2 regions of the Microbacterium sp. MYb64 genome follow, and region 1 is predicted to be linked to the other one. Evidence: predicted binding sites of a transcription regulator. Region 1 holds the regulator's gene; the other holds the start of a gene.
What was found. Region 1 encodes HrcA, which represses chaperone genes, less so after heat shock. Its sites were predicted from a motif close to TTNGCACTCGNNNNNNNCGAGTGCNAA; they were not measured.

Region 1 (10,093 bases):
CCGTGGGAGCGCTCGTCCGCGGCGAAGCCGGCGATGAGTTCGCGCTGCAGACCGAACATCTCCTTCTCGTCCTCGGGCTCTGCGTGGTCGAAGCCGAGCAGGTGCAGCAGTCCGTGCGTCGTGAGCAGGATCAGCTCGTCCATGAGCGTGTGCTTGGCAGCGGCGGCCTGGGTCTCCGCGACCTGGGGGCACAGCACGATGTCGCCGAGCAGCCCCGGCGGGGTGGGACGGTCGATCGTGCCCGGACGGAGCTCGTCCATCGGGAAGCTCAGCACGTCGGTGGGACCCGGCTCGTCCATCCACTGCACGTGCAGCGCCTCCATGGCGCCCTCGTCGACGAGGACGATGGCGACGTCCGCATCGGCGCTGACGTTCAGCTGGCCGAGGTTGCGCTCGGTGAGGCGCAGAAGCACCGTCTCGTCGATCGCGATCGCCGACTCGTTGTTGATCTCGATCATTTCAGGCCTCGTTTCGGCATGCGGTCTCGTGGTCCGGGGCGCTGCTGCCCCGCGCGGCGCTCGGCGCGGTTGGCGAACTCCGCCGCCTGCTCGCGCTCGGTGCGGGACGCGGTGCGCTGCTCGTCGTATTCGGTGTACGCATCCACGATGCGGCCGACCAGCGAGTGGCGCACGACATCGTCGCTCGTGAGCCGGGAGAAGTGGATGTCGTCGATGTCCTTCAGGACCCAGGTCACGACGCGCAGGCCCGAGGCGCCCTGCGGGAGATCGACCTGGGTGATGTCGCCCGTGACGACCATGCGCGTGCCGAATCCGAGCCGGGTGAGGAACATCTTCATCTGCTCCGGCGTGGTGTTCTGCGCCTCGTCGAGCACGACGAACGAGTCGTTCAGCGTGCGGCCGCGCATGTACGCGAGGGGGGCGACCTCGATCGTGCCGCTCGCCATCAGGCGAGGCACGATCTCCGGATCCATCATCTCGTTCAGGGCGTCGTAGAGCGGGCGCAGATACGGGTCGATCTTGTCGGTGAGCGTCCCCGGCAGGAATCCGAGCCGCTCCCCCGCCTCGACGGCCGGGCGGGTCAGGATGATCCGCTCGACCTCCTTGCGCTGCAGGGCCTGCACGGCCTTCGCCATCGCGAGATACGTCTTGCCGGTGCCCGCAGGGCCGATGCCGAACACGATCGTGTTCTCGTCGATCGCGTCGACGTACTCCTTCTGGCCCAGCGTCTTCGGCCTGATCACCCGTCCGCGCGTGGAGAGGATCGCCTCGCCGAGGACCTCGCTCGGGCGCACGCCCTCGCGCTCCAGCATGCGCGCGGACTGGGCGACGTCGCTGGGGGCGAGCGCGTGCCCGGAGCGCGTCAGCTCGATGAGCTCGTCCACCAGCTTCTGCGCCGAGCGCACGGCGGCCGGCTCCCCTGTCAGGGTGACCTCGTTGCCGCGCACCATCACGTCGACCGCGGGATGCTCCTTCTCGAGCATGCGCAGCAGCCGGTCCTGCGGGCCGAGCAGCTGCACCATCGCGACCCCGTCCACCTCGATGCGGGCCGAGGTCATCGGCTCCGCCATGTCGTCAGAAGCCAACGAGCTTGTTCTCCTCGAGATTGCCGAGCACGTGAGCGTGCACGTGGAAGACGGACTGCGCGACGCTCGCGCCGTTGTTGAAGATCAGGCGGTACTCGCCGTTCGCATGCTCGTCCGCGATCTCCTTGGCCGCGGCGACCATCTTCGCCATGAGACCAGGGTCGCCGGCGGCGAGCTCTGTGACATCGCGGAACTGCTCGGACTTGGGGATCACGAGCACATGAAGCGGCGCCTGCGGGTTGATGTCGCGGATCGCGAAGACGTCGTCGGTCTCGAGCAGGATCTCGCCGGGGATGTCCCCGTTCAGGATGCGCGTGAAGATCGAGGGTTCGCTCATGCGGCCCAGTCTATCGGCGCGGTGCTGCGCGACGGCGGACTACCAGCGCCCGCGCGCCACGTTCAGGACCGCGATCGCGGCAGGGCCTGCGGTCGACGTGCGCAGCACGGTGTCGCCCAGCAGCACGCGCTCGGCGCCGGCGGCGACGAGCCGATCGATCTCCTCCGGTGCGATCCCGCCCTCCGGCCCCACGACGAGCACGAGGTCGCGCTCGTCCTGGACCAGGGCGGACAGCGCCGCGGGGGCTGTGGGATCCAGGATCAGCACGCGCTGCGCGGCCGCGCGGCGCACCAGATCCGCGGTCGTCTCGACGTCGGCGACCTCTGGGATCCAGGACCGGTGCGCCTGCTTGGCGGCCTCGCGCACGATCGTCGACCAGCGCTCCCGGCCCTTCGCCGCCTTGGCGCCCTCCCATCGGGAGACGCTGCGCGCCGCCTGCCAGGGCACGATCTCGTCGACGCCGAGCTCGCACGCCGCCTGCACCGCGAGCTCGTCGCGGTCGCCCTTCGCGAGCGCCTGCACGAGCAGGATCCGAGGGTCGGGACGGGGATCCTGCCGTCTCGAGAAGATGCGCACTTCGACGAGACCCGGTGCCGCCGAGGCGACCTCGCCCTCGAGCCAGGTGCCGGCCCCGTCACCGAGCGTGATCGGCTCGCCGATCCGCACCCGGCGCACGACGGCCGCGTGCTTGGCCTCGGCGCCGGTGAGTGCCACGACGGATCCGGCCGTCGCCGCGGTCGCGTCGGGCGTCACGAAGTGCAGGGCCATCGCGGATCAGCCCCGGAAGCGGTCGCGCAGCTTGGAGAACAGCCCCTGGTGGAACTCGGCCAGCTTCGGCGCCGGCGCCTTGGTGCGCTTGGCGAAGTCCTCGATGAGCTGGCGCTCCTTGTTGTCGAGCTTCGTCGGGGTGAGCACCTGCACGCCCACGCGCAGATCGCCGCGCTGGCTTCCGCGCAGCGGCGTGACGCCCCGGCCCTTGATCGTCAGCACGTCGCCCGACTGCAGGCCCTGGCGGATCTCGAGATCCACGGATCCGTCCAGGGACTCGATCGTGGTCGTGGCGCCGAGGATCGCATCGCTCATCGCGACCTCGAGGGTTGCGAGCAAGTCGTCGCCGTCGCGGCTGAACCGGGCGTGCGGGGCGACGGTGACCTCGACGTACAGGTCGCCGTTCGGGCCGCCGGCGCGGCCGACCTCACCGGATCCGGGCAGCTGCAGGCGCAGGCCGGTCTCGACGCCGGCCGGGATGTCGAGCCCCACCGTGCGACGCGAGCGCACTCTGCCCTGGCCGTTGCAGGTCTGGCACGGGAACGGGATCGTCGTGCCGAAGCCCTCGCAGGAGCCGCACGGCGCGGTCGTGATGACGTTGCCGAGCAGACTGCGCACCTGCTGCTGGACGTGACCCGAACCTCCGCAGATGTCGCAGGTGACGGGTGAGGTGCCCTCCTGGCAGCAGGATCCCTGGCACGTCTCGCAGAGCACGGCCGTGTCCACCTCGATGTCCCGGTGCACGCCGAAGACGACGTCGCCGAGTTCGAGCGTGACGCGGACGAGGGCGTCCTGACCGCGCTCCCGGCGCGAACGAGGACGCGCGGCGCGCGCCCCTCCGCCGCCGAAGAAGGTCTCGAAGATGTCGCCGAAGCCGCCGAACCCTCCGAAGCCGCCGTTGCCGTTCTGGTCGCCGCCCATGTCGTAGCGGCGTCGCGAGTCGGCGTCGCTCAGCACGTCGTAGGCGTGCGTGACGAGCTTGAACCGCTCCGCCGCATCCTCACTGGGGTTCACATCGGGGTGCAGCTGACGTGCGAGCCGCCGATAGGCCTTCTTGATCTCGTCCTCGCTCGCATCGCGCGAGACGCCGAGGACCTCGTAGTGATCCGTCACCATCGCCTTTCCGGGCCGCCAGGCGGCGGCGCGTGTGTTCTGCGGCCGCTCAGCGGCCGGACTCGTCCTCTTCGAGCAGCCTCGACAGGTAGCGGGCCACGGCCCGCGCCGCCGCGAGGTTGCTCGGGTAGTCCATCCGGGTCGGCCCCATCACGCCCACGCGTGCGGTGCCGCCGTGCGTCACGTAGTCGCTCGCCACGATCGATGCCTCGCCGAGGCCGAACGCGGCGTTCTCCGTGCCGATGCTCGCGGCGAGACCGTGCTCGTCGACGCGCATCTCGCTCATCAGCCGCAGCAGCGTCACCTGCTCCTCGATCGCCTCGAGGAGAGGGTGGATGCTGCCGCGGAAGTCGTGCTCGCGCCGGGCGAGGGTCGCCGCCCCCGCCATCACCAGGCGCTCCTGGCGGAACTCCGCGAGCTCCTCAGCGACGGCACGCAGCACAGCGGCACGAGCGGCGTCGATCCGAGGGCCGTACGAGGTCTCCGCCGCCGCCTCCACGCGCTCCGCGCCGCGGCGCACCGAGCGGCCGGTCAGCAGCTCGGTGATGACCGCGCGGAGCAGCCCCAGCTCGGCGTCGTCCAGCTCGACCGGCAGCGGCACGATCCGCTGCGAGACGCCGCCTGCATCGGTGACGAGCACGATCAGCAGCCGGTTCGGGGCGAGGGCCACGAGCTCGACGTGCGTGATGTGGGCTCGGGCGAACGACGGGTACTGCGCGAGCGCGACCTGCCCCGTGAGCCGCGTGAGCACGCGCACGGTGCGCACCATGAGGTCATCGAGGTCGGCGGGATCCGCGAGGAAAGCCGTGATCGCGCTGCGCTGGGCCGCCGTGAGCGGCCGCACCTGCGCGAGATGATCGACGAACACGCGATAGCCCTTGTCGGTCGGCACCCGCCCCGAGGAGGTGTGCGGCGCCGCGATGAGGTCCTCGTCCTCGAGCTGGGCCATGTCGTTGCGGATCGTCGCGGCGGACACGCCGAACGCGTGCCGCTCCACGATCGACTTGCTGCCGACCGGCTCATTCGTCTCGACGTAGTCCTCGACGATGGCGCGGAGCACCTGGAGTCCGCGTTCTGAGACCATCGCTCCTCCTCACCGTTGGCACTCGTGCATCCTGAGTGCCAATCCTATCCTGCCGGGCCCTTCGACAGGCTCAGGGACCGGGGATGTCGAGGATGCGGCACTCCCTAGGATGTGGCCATGGACCAGGACCTCGTGCGCACAAGGATCTCCTCCGGCGAGCTGATCGGCCGACGCAGAGACGGCATCGACCGGTATCTCGGCGTGCCGTATGCCGCCCCGCCCTTCGGCGAGGGCCGCCTCCGGTCGCCGCGGCCCGTCGAGCAGTGGTCCGCGCCGCGCGACGCCGCCGCGTTCGGGCCGACGGCTCCGCAGCTGCCCTACGCGGGGGCGACCGCGGAGATCCTCGGCAGCCTCCGTATCGACGGAGACGACATCCTCACGGCCAACGTGTGGACGCCGGCGGGCGCGGACGCCGCTCCGGTGGTGCTGTGGATCCACGGCGGCGCCCTCGAGCGTGGCACGGCGGCGCTGTCGATGTACGAGGGCACGGAGTTCGCGCGGGACGGCCTCGTCTTCGTCAGTGTCAACTACCGGCTGGGGTCCGAGGGCTTCTCCGTGCTCGCGGACGCGCCGCGCAATCTGGGACTCCAGGATGTCGCGGCGGCCCTGCGCTGGGTGCGCGACGAGATCGCGGCGTTCGGCGGCGACCCCGGCCGGATCACGCTCATGGGCGAGTCCGCAGGAGGAGCGCTCGTCGCCGCGCTCCTCTCCCGACCCGACACCAGGGCGCTGGTGCGCGGCGGGATCGTGCAGTCCGGCCCGCTCGAGGCGCAGACTCCAGAGCGCGGCGGGCGCGTGACCCGCCAGCTCGCGAAGCGGCTGGGCGTCCCGGCGACGCGCGAGGCGTTCGCGGCGCTCGCCCCGGACGCCCTGCTCGAGGCGCGACGCGCCCAGGCCGCCGGATCCTCCCCGCTCGGCGGTGCGCCGGGCTTCCAGCTCGTGCGGGATCCCGAGTCGCTGCCGCAGTCGCCGCACGAGGCGCTCGTCGACGTCGATGTGCCGCTGCTGATCGGCACCAACACGGACGAGTACCGGCTCTGGTTCCCGCCGGAGGCCGTGAGGGGGATCCGGCCGTCGAAGCTGCTGCTCGCGCGCCTCGCCCTGCGCATCCCCGCCGCGGCGGCCAGGGCGGTGCGCGCCGATCATCCCGGCGCGAGCACCGGGGAGGTGTTCGGCCAGCTCGCCACGGACCTGCTGCTGCGCGCGCCCGCCACCCGGGCCGCGCGCGCCCGCACCGCCCCCACGTTCCTGTACGAGTTCTGCTGGCCCAGCCCCGTGCGCGATCTGCGCGCGGCGCACGCCCTCGAGCTGCCGTTCGTCTTCGACCGCCTCCACGATCCGGAGAGCGCGAAGATCGCGGGCTCCGCGCCGCCGCAGGCCCTGGCCACGGCGATGCACGACGCCTGGGTGCGCTTCATCCGCGACGGCGATCCCGGTTGGCCGACGTTCGGCGCGCAGCGCACGGCGGCGCTGTTCGACGGCGCGGGTGCAGATCCCGTGGTAGGACCGCAGAGGCGGACGGCCGTGGTGGACCTGCTCCGGGCGGAGAAGGGCTGATCGCGGACGGTGCGCTCAGTCAGTCAGAGCGCGCACCACGGCGTCGGCGAGCAGCCGTCCGCGGAGCGTCAGGACGAGGGTGCCGCGCAGGGCGGCGCCGGCGTCGACCAGGCCGTCCGCGATGAGGCCCGCGACCCTGGTGCGGGCGTCGGACGCGATCGCGTCGAGCGGCATCCCCTCCGACATCCGGGAGCGCAGCAGGATCCGCTCCAGCTGGGTGGCCTCGGCATCGGGGCGCTCCGTGGCCGCGGCCGGAGACTCCCCCGCCGCGAGCCGCTGCGCGTAGGCGGCCGGGTGCTTCACGTTCCACCACCGCAGGCCGGCGACGTGACTGTGGGCTCCTGGGCCGAAGCCCCACCAGTCCGTGCCGCGCCAGTACGCCATGTTGTGGCGGGAGCGCTGATCCCCGCCACCGTGATCCGCCGGGCGGCGGGCCCAGTTGCTCACCTCGTACCAGTCGAAGCCGGCCTCGCCCAGCAGGCCGTCGGCGAGCTCGTACATGTCCGCCTGCAGATCGTCATCGGGGGCGGGCACCTCGCCGCGACGGATCTGGCGGGCGAGCTTGGTGCCGTCCTCGATGATCAGCGCGTAGGCCGAGATGTGATCCGGTTCCAGGCCGATCGCAGTCGTCAGTGAGGAGCGCCAATCCTCCAGCGACTCCCCCGGCACGCCGTAGATGAGATCCACGCTGACCGCCAGCCCGGCGGCACGAGCCGCCTCGACGGCGGTGCGCACGTTCTCCGGCCGGTGCGTGCGGTCGAGTGCCGCCAGCACGTGCGGCACGGCCGACTGCATGCCGATCGACATGCGGGTCACGCCGGCCGCTGCGAGCTCCTGGGCGACCGCGGGCGTCACCGTGTCGGGATTGGCCTCGACGGTCACCTCGGCGCCGTCGGCGATGCCGAACGCCCCGATCACCGCGCCGAGCATGCGACCGAGATCGCCCGCCGGCAGCAGCGTCGGCGTGCCGCCGCCGAAGAACACCGTGCTCAGCGGGCGCAGCGGACCGCGCTCGGCGAGCACGTCGCGCGCCAGGGCGATCTCCTGGATCAGCGTGTCGGCGTACGTGTCCTGACGCGCCCCGCGCAGTTCGGACGCGGTGTACGTGTTGAAGTCGCAGTAGCCGCAGCGCACACGGCAGAACGGCACATGCAGATAGGCGGAGAACGGGCCATCCGGGTCGATCCGCAGATCGGCGGGCAGACGGCCGTCTGCGGGAGCCGGATCCCCGAGCGGCAGGGGGCCGGCCATCAGGAGGAGACCATCAGACGGGCGTCGCGTACAGCGGGGAGATCGCGCGCAGATACCGTGCGAACAGCTCGCGCCGGCGGCGCTTCACCAGGTACGGGAAGCTGCGATACAGGAAGCTGTTCGGGCGGTCGAAGGCGCGCACGGTGAACCACACCTCGTCGGCGTCGTTCCACTCGATGTCGAACGACTCCTCGCCGCTCACGACGGATCCGGCGACCGTACCCAGCACGAAGCCGATCCGGTGCGTCTGCTCGGTCACCGAGATCACCCGCAGTTCGGCGTCCGCGCGCATGCCCGAGACCCGTCCATGCAGCTTGAGGGTCATCCCCGGCCCCGCCCAGGGCGTGCCGTCCTCGTCGTAGCGCGGCTCGACCTCGGTATGGCTCGGGGCGATCGGAGCGCCCTCGGCGTCGAAGCTGACCCCGGCGTATCCGGGGGTCGAGGCCGGGCGCACGTCGGTGAGCTGAAGCCCTGCCGCACGCTGCGCCGTCCAGGAGAGCAGCGCGTCGCCGGCGGTGCGGAACCGCTCCTCGCCGCTGCCGAGCCGCCAGGACTCCTCCGCGGGGACGCTGCGCTCCGGCGGATACTGCATCAGGTCGGGCGCGTGGGTCGCCCCCACGGCGGCATAGTCCACCGTTCCTTCTCGGAATGTCCCGCGACGCATGACAACCAGACTACTGGCCGAGCCCGAAGGACTCATCCAGGTTCTCCTAAGGCTGGGATGCTGCTCGCGCGGGCGCGCGCGAGTCGGGCGCCGGGTCCTCGGCGATCGGATCCGCCGCCGGAGGGCGATCATCGCCGAGTCGCAGCACCGAGGCCGCCGCCCCGAGCACGAGCCCGATCACGCCGGCCACGGAGAGCGGCTCCCCCAGCACGATCAGCGCCGCGACGGCCGTGGCCGCGGGGATCACGCTGAACAGGATCGACGCCGCGTCGGCGCCGACGGCGCGCACGAGAGCCGAGTACAGGACGGTGCCGCCCAGGCCGATCGCGACGATCCCGCCGAGGAGCGCCCAGGATGCGAAGCCGGAAGGAGGACGCGCGGGCTCCGTCAGCGCGAGCGCGCCTGCGACGGGCGTGGAGACCACGACGCCGATCAGGGTGAACATCGCGGGGTGGACCTCGCGCAGCGACCGCCCCTGCCAGAGCGCCCCCAGTGAGACCGCCACGAGCGATCCGCCCACAGCCAGGATCACCGGCCCGATCCGCGGATCTGCGAGCACGATCGGCAGGCACGCGACGATCACCGCCGCCGCTCCCAGCGCGGTCGACAGCAGAGCACGGCGCGAGGCGCGCCGACGCAGGATCAGCCGGGACAGCAGCGCGGTGACGACCGGGTTCATCGCGATCACGAGAGCCGTGAACCCCGCGCCGACGCCGTGCCCGAGCGCCCAGTAGGTGCCGACGAACTGCCCCGCCTGCGACAGCAGCCCCGCGCCGGCCGCGACCGCAAGGAGACGACCCCGCGGGATGGGCGTGCGGAGCAGCGCGCACACCGCGAGCAGCACGAGCACGGAGAGCCCGAAGCGCAGCAGGAGCAGCAGGAAAGGGCTCATCGTGCGCAGGGCGAGCGAGGTCAGCGCGTAGTTCACCGCGTAGAGCGTCACCATGGTGCACGCGGAGGCGGCGATGGTCGTTCTGGTCATGTCGCCAGATTCGCCGCTCGCCGCGTCATTCGACGCGTCTCATCGCGAATCCTGATGGATAGCAGGTGAGCTCGCCCCGGTGGCGCAGGATGGATCCATGAGCAGCATGGAGATCGCGGAGCTGCGCAGCCTCATCGCCGTCGCCGCGTTCGCGGGCGTCGGCCGGGCGGCCTCCGCGCTGCACCTCTCGCAGCCCACGGTCTCGGCGCACCTGCGGCGCCTCGAGGGGACGCTGGGGCTGCCCCTCGTCGAGCGACGCGGTCGCAGCATCGCATTCACCGTCGCCGGTGAGTCGCTCGTCAGGGACGCGCACCGCATCGTCGCTCTGCACGACGAGGCCCTCGACCGGATCGTCGGGACACCAGGGGACGACATCGTGGTCGCATCGACCGACATGGCCAACGCCTCGGTCCTGCAGACGGTGACCAGGGTGCTCTCCGTCCGCCACCCCGAGCGGCGAGTCCGGTTCCGGTTCCACCGCACCGACAGCCTGCGCCGGTTCGTCCGCGCGCACACCGCCGACATCGTCCTGGGCTACGGCGACCTCGGGCCAGGGCGCATCGACATCGGCCCGGTCCCGCTCGCCTGGTTCGGTGCGGCCGGAGTCGCCTCCGACGCCGGACTCGTCGTCTTCTCACCGCCGTGCACCCTGCGCGATGCGATCCTCGCTGCCCCTGCGGGCGAGCGGCGCACGGTCGTGCGCGAATGCCTCGACCTGTCCAGCGTGCTCGCGACCGTGCGCTCCGGTGCGGGGATCACGGCGCTGCCGGCGTTCCACCGGACCGAGTCGCAGC
Region 2 (10,093 bases), on a different contig from region 1:
AACGCTTGTAGTTCGGCGCCTCGACCACGATCTGCACGTCGTGCGGGTGCGACTCCTTGAGCCCGGCCGCGGTGATGCGGACGAACTTGCCCCGGGTCTTGAGCTCCTCGATCGTGCGCGCACCGACGTAGAACATCGACTGGCGAAGACCGCCGACGAGCTGGTACGCGACAGCGGCCAGCGGGCCGCGGTAGGGCACCTGGCCCTCGATGCCCTCGGGAATGAGCTTGTCGTCGCTGGGCACGTCCGCCTGGAAGTAGCGGTCCTTCGAGTAGGACGTCTGCTTGCCGCGGGTCTGCATCGCGCCGAGCGAGCCCATCCCGCGGTACAGCTTGAACTGCTTGCCGCCCTGGAAGACGATCTCGCCCGGGGACTCCTCGGTGCCGGCGAGCAGGGAGCCGAGCATCACGGCGTCGGCACCGGCGACGAGCGCCTTGGCGATGTCGCCCGAGTACTGCAGGCCGCCGTCCGCGATGACCGGGATGCCGGCGGGGCGAGCGGCGAGCGACGCCTCGTACACGGCCGTGACCTGAGGAACGCCGACACCCGCGACGATGCGCGTGGTGCAGATGGAACCGGGGCCGACCCCGACCTTGACGGCGTCCACGCCGGCGTCCACGAGCGCCTGAGCGCCCTCGCGGGTCGCGACGTTGCCGCCGATGATGTCGATGTGCGCGAAGGACGGATCCGCCTTGAGCCGCTTGACGAGGTCGATCACGCCCTGGGACTGACCGTTGGCGGTGTCGACGACGAGCACGTCCACGCCCTTGTCGCGCAGAGCCTCGGCGCGCTCCCAGGCATCGCCGAAGAAGCCGATCGCGGCGCCCACCCGAAGGCGGCCCTGGTCGTCCTTCGTGGCGAGCGGGTACTTCTCGCTCTTGTCGAAGTCCTTGATGGTGATGAGGCCTGCGAGCTTGCCGCCGTCGTCGATGAGCGGGAGCTTCTCCACGCGGTGCTTCGCGAAGAGCGCGATGACCTGCTCTGCGGCCACGCCGACGGGCGCGGTCACGAGGTTCTCGCTCGTCATCACGTCGCGGGCGAGCGTGGTCTGCTTCGCGGACCCGGAGACGAACCGCATGTCGCGGTTCGTCACGATGCCGAGCAGGCGCCCGTCGGGATCCACCACCGGCAGGCCGGAGATGCGGTACTTCGCGCACATCGCGTCGACCTCGGCGATCGTCGCGTCAGGGGTCGTCGTGATCGGATCCGTGATCATGCCGGACTCGCTGCGCTTGACACGGTCCACCTGCGCGGCCTGATCGGCGATCGACAGGTTGCGGTGCAGGATGCCCAGGCCGCCCTCGCGCGCCATGGCGATGGCCATGCGCGCCTCGGTCACGGTGTCCATGGCGCTGGAGAGCAGGGGCGTCGCGACGGAGATGCGGCGCGTCACGCGCGACGAGGTGTCCGCCTCGCTCGGGATCACATCCGTATGCCCCGGCAGAAGCAGAACGTCATCGTAGGTCAATCCGACAAAACCGAACGGGTCGTGCTGCTCCATGGGTTGCGGGGCTCCTCTTCTCGCGCGCGTGTATCGATTCTAAGCGCCGCCAGAGGTGCGGTATTCCCAGGAATGGAGCTCGCGGAGCGGACCCCCGGGAAACCGACGCGGCCGCCGTCCCTGAGAACGGCGGCCGGGTGGGAGGACCGCAGCCCTCGGCGACCTCACGCGGTGATGGTGGCCGTGCCCGTGCCGCCGAGCACCTCGGCGATGATGGCGCCGCCCACGGGCGCCACATTGTTGAACGTGACCTTGACCTGGCTGGTCGTGGTGGACGTGACCTGGAAGATCACCGGACCGCCGGTCGCAGGATCGCCGCTCACGAACGACAGCCCGGACAGCCCCGAGTAGGAGGCCGCTGTCGCACCGTTCGCGAACGTGAAGGTGACGAGAGTGCCCGCCTTGAGGGCGCCGTCCACGTAGTTCGCGCCATCGGTGTACTGCCCCTGGATCTTGAAGTTCGGGTTGGTGCCGACCTTCGGGTTCGCGGTGGCGGTCACCTCCGCGTAGTTCGCCTCCGGCGCCGTCTCGCTGGCGGCCGCGAGCGGCGTCGCCGCCGCGACGGCGATCACCGGCACCGACCACGCGGCGCCTTTGACGATCGCACGGCGCGACACGTCGCGTGCAGGAAGGTTCTCGGTCATGTTTCTGCTCCAGTTCTGTCGGCGTCCGCGTACGGCGGCGCTGTTACCGCCCCTCGGGTGCTGGAGCGGTGGCCCTCCGGTATCCAATCCGGCGATCCGCCCGTCTCGTCCCGGGTCTTCGGACCTGGTCGCTCCGTGTGCCGAGCCGGTCGTGTCAGGTGTGAGCGCGGCTCGGAACACCGCCGCCCGAGCCGCGGGCGCGCACGCGCGACGGTGAGGGCAGGCCCTCCGCCGCGGTCGCCCTGGCGAGGCTCGAACCGTTGCTGAGACCGACCCGCACCGCGATCGCATCGATCGTGAGCTCCGCGCTCCGGTCGCCTTGCAGCAGGGCGACCGCGGCCAGGACCCGGATCCTGCGGATCTCCTGGCGGATGGTCCTGCCCGACGGCTGGAACTCGCGCTCGAGCTGGCGCAGCGACACGTGCAGCTCCGCGGCCACGCGCGCAGGAGTGAGACCGGTATCCGCGAAGCGCCGCTGCAGGATCGCGGTGGCGCGCTGACGGAGCGAGGGGGCAGGGGACGCGATGCCGGTGATCGCTCGCCGGACGGCGACCAGGACCAGGTCGCGGAGGATCCCCGCGAAACGCTCGCGCGAGAGCGCATCGAGCGGATCTCCCCCGTGGACAGTATGCGCGAACGCACCGATCGGACGCATCAGCGCCGCATCCTCGATGGCGATCGCGGAGTTCCTCGTCAGCGACAGCCCGGGAAGCGCATCGACGGGCATGCCGACCGCGATGATCTCACCATCGCTCGACGGCATCATCCGGACCGAAGCGGTGCCGATCACCAGGAGGCCCTGACCGTCATGGAGGTCGACGAATCCTCCCCCGGACGGGATCCGCACGGATCCTCCGCGCACCATGAGCAGCTTGATCCGGCCGGAGGCGACCCCCGACGTGCGATCGCCGCCGGCGCGGAGGCCGTGCACCGCGATCGTGTTGGCGCCGAGGATCATGCGCGTCGAGGGGGCGGCGGGACCCGGGCGCTCCCCGCCCTCACCGGCGTCCCGGCGCCGAAGGGTCTCGTCGGCGGGCGGCAGTCGCTGAACCAGCTCTCCGCGCGTCCCCATGGCTTCCCCCGCATCCAGCCCGAACCGGTGCGGACGTCGCGTCCGCGCCCCTCCGGTTCGGGATCAGAGCCGTTTCCCGTCGCATCACGCGCAGCGACGCGGACAGGCCCTCTTCCGTGGACGACTGCTGAAGGCAGGTCGACGCACTCCCTTCTAGAAGGAGCAGCCGATCACGGAGAAGTGACGTGCGTCTCGGACGGGGGCCGTCGGCGGACGCAGCGCGGGTCGGGGATCAGGGGACGGGGATCGTGTCGGTGCCGGGGTTCGGCTCCGCGATCGCACCGCGGTTCGCGCGCATCCGGCGGGTGGCGAGCGCGAGGTCGATCAGGAACACGGCGATCGCGATCCAGACGATCCCGAACCCGATCCAGCGCTCGACCGGCATCGGCTCGTGCATCACGAGCACGCCCACGAGGAACTGCATGATCGGGGTGATGAACTGGATCATGCCGATCACGGTCAGCCCGATCCGGCGGGTGCCCGCGGCGAACAGCAGCAGCGGCACGGCCGTGGCCACGCCGGCGAAGGCGAGCAGACCCGCGTGCAGCGGACCGTTGGCTCCCATCGTGATGCCGGTGGTGAGCCCGACGGCGATCAGCTGCACGACGGCGACCGGCAGCAGCCAGAACGACTCGAGGGTGAGGCCGCTCAGGGCGTCGACCGAGGGGCCGATCTTCTTCTTCACCAGTCCGTAGATGCCGAAGGATGCGGTCAGCGACAGCGCGATCCACGGGAAGGTGCCGTGGGCGAAGACGATCACCAGCACCGCGATGGTCGCGATCCCGATCGCGACCCACTGCAGCCGGCGCAGCTTCTCCTTCAGCACGAACACGCCGAGCAGCATCGTGCCGATCGGGTTGATGAAGTAGCCGAGGCTGGTCTCGACGATCTCGCCGTTCAGGGTCGCGAGGACGAAAACCTGCCAGTTGATGTAGATCAGCACTCCGGCGAGCGCGGTGAGGGCGAGCAGCCGAGGCTGCCGCACGATCGCCATCAGCGGCTTCCACCCGCGGGTGATCGCCAGCAGGACGAGGCAGAACACGAACGAGAGCCCGACCCGCCAAGCGACCAGCTCCCACCCCTCGGTGGGCCGGAGCAGCAGGAAGTACAGCGGCAGCACGCCCCACAGCAGGTACGCCCCGATCGCGGAGGCGACGCCCACGGTCTGGGCGCTGCGCGGTGTGGTGGTCACCGGTCAACCTTATTGCCGCGCAAGGCCATGTCGGCCTGCCGCCGGCTATCTCCGAGTCGTCCCCGCGAGCGGAGGCCCTGGCGTCCGCTCAGGGGGACGACTCGGAGGTGGAGGGACGACGAAGGCCCGGATGCGAGGCATCCGGGCCTTCGTCAGGAACCGGCCCGCACGCGGCGGGGTACTCCCTGGAGAACTCGAAGGGTGCTCAGCGCACCACGACGGCGAGCACGTCGCGCGCCGACAGCACGAGGAACTCCTCGGCGCCGAACTTCACCTCGGTGCCGCCGTACTTGCTGTAGAGCACGCGGTCGCCGACGGTGACGTCGAGCGGGACGCGGTTGCCGTTGTCATCGATGCGGCCGGGGCCCACGGCCACGACCTCGCCCTCCTGGGGCTTCTCCTTGGCGGTGTCGGGGATGACCAGGCCACTCGCGGTGGTCTGCTCGGCCTCGACCTGCTTGATGACGATGCGGTCCTCGAGCGGCTTGATGGAAACCGACACGGTCTACCTCTTTCTGACGGTTCAAGACTGATTAGCACCCTCAGCCTGAGAGTGCTAACCACAGTCTAGGCACATCGCTGGCACTCCCGCAATCAGAGTGCCAGCCCGTGCGCCGCCGATCGCACGGGTTGTCGCCGTCCCGCCCTGCGTGCGTATGGGTTGTCACCGAGCGCACGGGTTGTTCGCGCGAAGATCCCGTGTACTCGGCAGGATCCCGTGCATTCGCGGGGATCCCGTGCATTCGGCAGGATCCCCCGCACTCGCGGCAGGTGCCGGGGCGAGCCACGACGTCGATAGCCTGGACCGCGTGGAAATGAGCGAACTGCGAACGCTGCTGACGCCCGAGGCGCTGCGGATGCTCGACGCCCTCGGGCCCATCGCGTCCACGGATGCCGCCGCCCGCGCGGTCATGCGGCTGCGCGCCGAGGGGCACTCGCCCGAGTTCGTCTCGGCCGTGGTCGGCCAGGCGCGGCTGCGCACCAGGGCGACCGCGAAGTTCGGGGAGTTCGCGGACCGGATGCTCTTCACCCGCGCCGGCCTCGAGCAGGCCACGCGGCTCGGCGTCGCCGCACGGCATGCCGGCCGGATGCGCGCGGCAGGGATCGCGCACGTGTCGGACCTCGGCTGCGGGATCGGCGGCGACGCGCTCGCCTTCGCCGGCGCGGGCCTCGGGGTGACGGCGGTCGACGCCGACGAGGTGACAGCGGCACTGGCCGCGTACAACCTCGCCCCGTTCGGATCCGACGCGGAGGTGCGGCACGGGTTCGCGGAGGACCACGCTCCCGCCCCGTCGACGGCCTCGCACCCCGGGACCGCGGCCGTGTGGCTGGATCCGGCCCGGCGCACGGCGGGGCATTCCGAGACCCGCCGCGTCGCCGCCGACGACTACTCCCCCTCGCTGGACTGGGCATTCGCGCTCGCGGAGCGGATCCCCACCGGCATCAAGCTCGGCCCCGCGCACGACCGCGACGCGATCCCCGCCGACGTCGAGGCGCAGTGGGTGAGCGCCGACGGCGACGTGGTCGAACTCGTGCTGTGGTCGGGAGCCCTCGCGCGCGAGGGCGTGCGGCGCGCGGCGCTCGTGATCCGCGGCGACAGGGCGCACGAGCTCACCGCCGCCGCCGACACCGACGACGCGGAGGTGCGCGAGCTCGGCGCCTACGTGCACGAGCCCGACGGCGCCGTGATCCGCGCCCGGTTGATCGGCGACCTGGCCCGGCGACTCGACGCCGGCATGCTGGATCCGCACATCGCCTACCTGACGTCGGATTCCCCCGCCGACAGTCCGTTCGCAGCCTCGTTCCGTGTGCGCGAGGTGCTGCCGATGAACCAGAAGGCGATCTCGGCGGCGCTGAAGAAGGCCGGGGTCGGCCGCCTTGAGATCAAGAAGCGCGGCGTGGACGTGGATCCGGCCGCATTCCGCAAGAAGCTGACCCTGCGCGGGTCGGCCGAGGCAACCCTGATCCTCGTGCGCGTGGGCGACAAGCGGCACGCGATCCTGGCGGACCGGGTCTGAGAGCGTTCAGGCCACGGGCTTGAGGCCGAACGGCGGCGTCGGCTGCGGATCCGGGTTCGCGGTGACCACCAGGTACGACGAGAATCCGGTCCAGTACTCGATCCGGTAGGCGACGTGCTGGTCGGTCGCCGGCAGATCCAGGACGAGGGTGGGCGGAGCCTCATCCGTCCCGAAGCGGGACGGTGAAGCGACTCCGGACCGCTGTCCGCAGTCCTTGTAGGTCTGCCCGTCCTCGACGATGAGGCAGAGATCGCCCTGGTCCCGATAGCCGACCCAGATGGGGATCCCGCTCATGCGCCCGGCGATCATCGTCGCCTTGAATCCGTTCTCGGACGTGACGCGCTTCCAGATCGCGGTCTCCTCGGGGCTCAGCCCCGGGTCGGGATTCGCCGCGAAGGACCAGTGCTGGAGAGACCCCATGGGCGCCCCCGTCCCGCTCAGCGTGACGGCGCCCTGGTCGCCGGCCACGTTGCCGTCCGCACCGGGCTTGCTCTGGCTCGTCACGTCGAGCGGTTGCTCGCGAATCGCGCGTCGCGGCAGGCAGTTGTGCTGCGGCGGGGACCCCTTGACGTCGATGATCGCGCAGAGGAGATCGCCGCGGGACTGCGTCGCGTACCAGAGCAGCGCGTGGTCGGAGCGGGCCAGCAGGGCGAGGGATCCGGGGTCGAAGTCGGCGCGCTCCGCGACCTTGTCCCGTCGTTCGCCTTCGCCCGCCCGCAGCGCGAGTCCGACATCCGGCGGTCGCGGGATCGCGACGCCGATCAGGACTCCGACCAGGAGCAGAGCGATCAGGCCGCCGATGAGGTAGCGCGGGCGCTTCCAGCGACCGGTCGCGAGCCAGGCCGAGACCTCGGCACGGAGGCGGCCGATCGGCGTGCGCGGTGTCTTCTCGGGAGCCGCCGGTCCCTCGGATGCCGAGTCGGCGACGGCGGACGGGGCGAGTCCGGGCGTCGAGGCCGCGACGGCGACGGCGGGCGTCATGGGCCGGGTCCCGTCGAGAGCTCCGGTGATCAGGGCGGGCTCAGGGATCAGGGCGGGCTCAGGGATCAGGCCCGTCTCGGGGATCGGATCGCGGCGGGCGGCGTCCTCGCGGCGCAGCTCCGCCAGACGCGCGGCCTCGGCCTCGCTCAGTCCGGATCCGTCCTTCCCGAAGGCACGGCGCTCCAGTTCGCGCCGCTCCTCACCGTGACCCGGATCCGTCATGCCGCTACCCGAACCAGCCGAACCGGTATCCGGCCCAGACGAGCCACCCTGCACTGTAGAGCGTCGCCACGATCCCGAGCGCGAGCGCCCAGACGGCGACCGCGCGACTCTCCCCCGGCCGGCGCAGCGACATGATCGCGGCGATCACCGAGACGATCGCGACCGGAATCCCCCAGCCGACGAACAGTGAGGCGAACAGGGCGACGATCGCCGACAGCAGCGCCCATGGCGCGAGCCTGGGCTCGGCGGAGGAGCGCGCCGGGGTCTCGGTGCCGTCCGTGGGGTGCCACTCCTCATGCACCACCGCCGCGCCGTCGCGGTCGAGTTCCAGATCCTCGGGCTCCACCCCGCCGTCCAGCTGCGGGCCGCTCTCCATGCCCACAGGCACGGGCGCCGTCGGCAGCCGCGTGTAGCGTTTCGGGTCCTTCCCGTCCTCGGTCGACATCATCCGACCTCGAGGCCGGCGCGGACGGGGGCGTCCTCGGCGGAGGCCCGGTCCTCGGCGACCTGGATCTCGGTGACCGGCAGCGTCGAGTCGGCGCTGAACGCGAGCGTCGAGGGCTGTCGACCGGAAGCGATGAGCTCGGCCGCGAGCCCCGCGATCATCGCGCCGTTGTCGGTGCACAGCGACAGCGGCGGGATCCGCACCGTGACCCCCGCCTCGGCCGCACGGGCGAGCGCGACCTCGCGCAGTCGGCGGTTCGCGATCACGCCGCCGCCGAGCAGCAGCCGGGGAACTCCCCGGTCGGCGCAGGCGGCGAGCGCCTTGGTCACGAGCACATCGACCACGGCCTCGCGGAAGCTCGCCGCGACATCCGCCACGGGGATCTCGGAACCCGCGGCCTGCTCGCGCTCGATCCAGCGCGCGACGGCGGTCTTCAGCCCGGAGAACGAGAAGTCGTAGCGGTGCTTCTCCAGATCAGATGCACGGGACAGCCCGCGCGGGAAGCGGATCGCCGCCGGATCGCCGCCCGCGGCGGCCCTGTCGATCTCCGGCCCGCCGGGATAGGGCAGGCCGAGGATCCGGGCGACCTTGTCGAAGGCCTCGCCGGCGGCGTCGTCGACCGTCTCGCCGAGCAGCTCGACATCGGTCGTGAGGTCGCGCACGTGCAGCAGCGAGGTGTGCCCGCCGGAGACGAGCAGCGCGATCGTGGGGTATTCCAGGGGCACGGAATCGGGCGTGAGGATGTCGGCCGCGATGTGCCCGACGAGGTGGTTCACGGCGTACAGCGGCTTGCCGAGCGACACCGCCAGCCCCTTCGCGGCGCCGATGCCGACCATGAGCGCCCCCGCGAGGCCGGGCCCGCTCGTCACGGCGACGGCGTCGAGATCCTCGAGCCGCACCTGCGCTTCGGCGAGCGCCCGCTCGATGGCCGGCTGCATCTCCTCCAGGTGCGCACGGGCGGCGACCTCCGGCACCACGCCGCCGTAGCGCGCGTGCTCGTCCATGCTCGACGCGATCGTGTTGGACAGCAGGGTGCGCCCGCGGACGATCCCGATCCCGGTCTCGTCGCAGCTCGTCTCGATCCCGAGCACGAGAGGCTGGTCAGTCATCGGATCCCTTCACGTCTGCAGGATTCCTGTCATTCTGCAGGACGGATCCGGCCGGATCGTCCTCAGAACCGGCATCCGTCCTGCCGTCTTGCACGTTCGCGTCCGCCGGCGCAGGGCGCTGGGGCGTCCACGCGCGGAGGTCGAGCTTCATGATCACGGCGTCCACGTCATCGGGCTGGTAGTAGCCGGCGCGGCGGCCGATCTCGGCGAACCCCTCCGAGAGGTACAGCCCCTGGGCCACCGGGTTGTCCGCGCGCACCTCGAGGAACACCTCGTGAGCGCCGCGCTCTGCGGCCTCGGCGAGCAGCGCGCGCAGCAGCGCCCTGCCCCGGCCGGATCCGCGATGCGCGGCATCGAGCGCGATGGTCTGGATGTCGCTGTCGGCGGATCCGCGCAGCGCGCGCACGCCCCCGTAGCCGACGACGACCTCGCCCGCACCGTGCACCGAGGAACCTGTCGCCGGCTCCACGTCGACGAGGTAGCGGCCGTGCGGACTCGAGAGCTCGGCCGCCATCAGCTCCGCGCTCCACGCGTCGGTCGGGAACGAGCGCCGTTCGATGAGCATGATCGCGTCGAGGTCGGCGGCGGTCGCCGCGCGGATCACGAGCCGTCCTTCGACGGGCTCAGGAACCGGGGCTTCACGGCCTCCGGGACGCGCGCGTCCGGAGGGCGCAGGTAGAGCGGCTCGGATCCGGTGAGGGTGCGACCGGCTGCGACGGCGCGGCGGGCGATGCGCGCGACAGCGGCGCCAGAGATCGCAGTGACCTCGATGCGGCGCAGCGCGCCGAGCTTGCGGTCGACGTCGGCCTGCGGCACGAGCACGGTGTCGACCACCGCGTGCGGGATGCCGTCGACATCGATCCCCTCGTATACCGTCACCGCGGTCTCGCGGCGGCGGGCGTCGGTGAG

Region 2: the regulator HrcA is predicted to act here: its motif matches at 4,989-5,015, upstream of groES (co-chaperone GroES).

Annotation. Positions count from the first base shown of each region.
Region 1 is NZ_PCOW01000025.1:33,866-43,958, reverse strand. Features, by position in the region: gene ybeY (rRNA maturation RNase YbeY) at 1-458, opposite strand, end outside; gene CQ044_RS17215 (PhoH family protein) at 455-1,528, opposite strand; gene CQ044_RS17210 (HIT domain-containing protein) at 1,533-1,880, opposite strand; gene CQ044_RS17205 (16S rRNA (uracil(1498)-N(3))-methyltransferase) at 1,920-2,648, opposite strand; gene dnaJ (molecular chaperone DnaJ) at 2,655-3,761, opposite strand; gene hrcA (heat-inducible transcriptional repressor HrcA) at 3,811-4,845, opposite strand; gene CQ044_RS17190 (carboxylesterase/lipase family protein) at 4,963-6,402, shown strand; gene hemW (radical SAM family heme chaperone HemW) at 6,418-7,653, opposite strand; gene CQ044_RS17180 (DUF1990 family protein) at 7,667-8,317, opposite strand; gene CQ044_RS17175 (DMT family transporter) at 8,364-9,299, opposite strand; gene CQ044_RS17170 (LysR family transcriptional regulator) at 9,397-10,093, shown strand, end outside.
Region 2 is NZ_PCOW01000001.1:143,290-153,382, reverse strand. Features, by position in the region: gene guaB (IMP dehydrogenase) at 1-1,501, opposite strand, end outside; gene CQ044_RS00755 (hypothetical protein) at 1,666-2,145, opposite strand; gene CQ044_RS00750 (AraC family transcriptional regulator) at 2,300-3,217, opposite strand; gene rarD (EamA family transporter RarD) at 3,450-4,409, opposite strand; gene groES (co-chaperone GroES) at 4,615-4,911, opposite strand; gene CQ044_RS00735 (class I SAM-dependent methyltransferase) at 5,219-6,427, shown strand; gene CQ044_RS00730 (hypothetical protein) at 6,434-7,630, opposite strand; gene CQ044_RS00725 (hypothetical protein) at 7,635-8,075, opposite strand; gene tsaD (tRNA (adenosine(37)-N6)-threonylcarbamoyltransferase complex transferase subunit TsaD) at 8,075-9,184, opposite strand; gene rimI (ribosomal protein S18-alanine N-acetyltransferase) at 9,177-9,788, opposite strand; gene tsaB (tRNA (adenosine(37)-N6)-threonylcarbamoyltransferase complex dimerization subunit type 1 TsaB) at 9,785-10,093, opposite strand, start outside.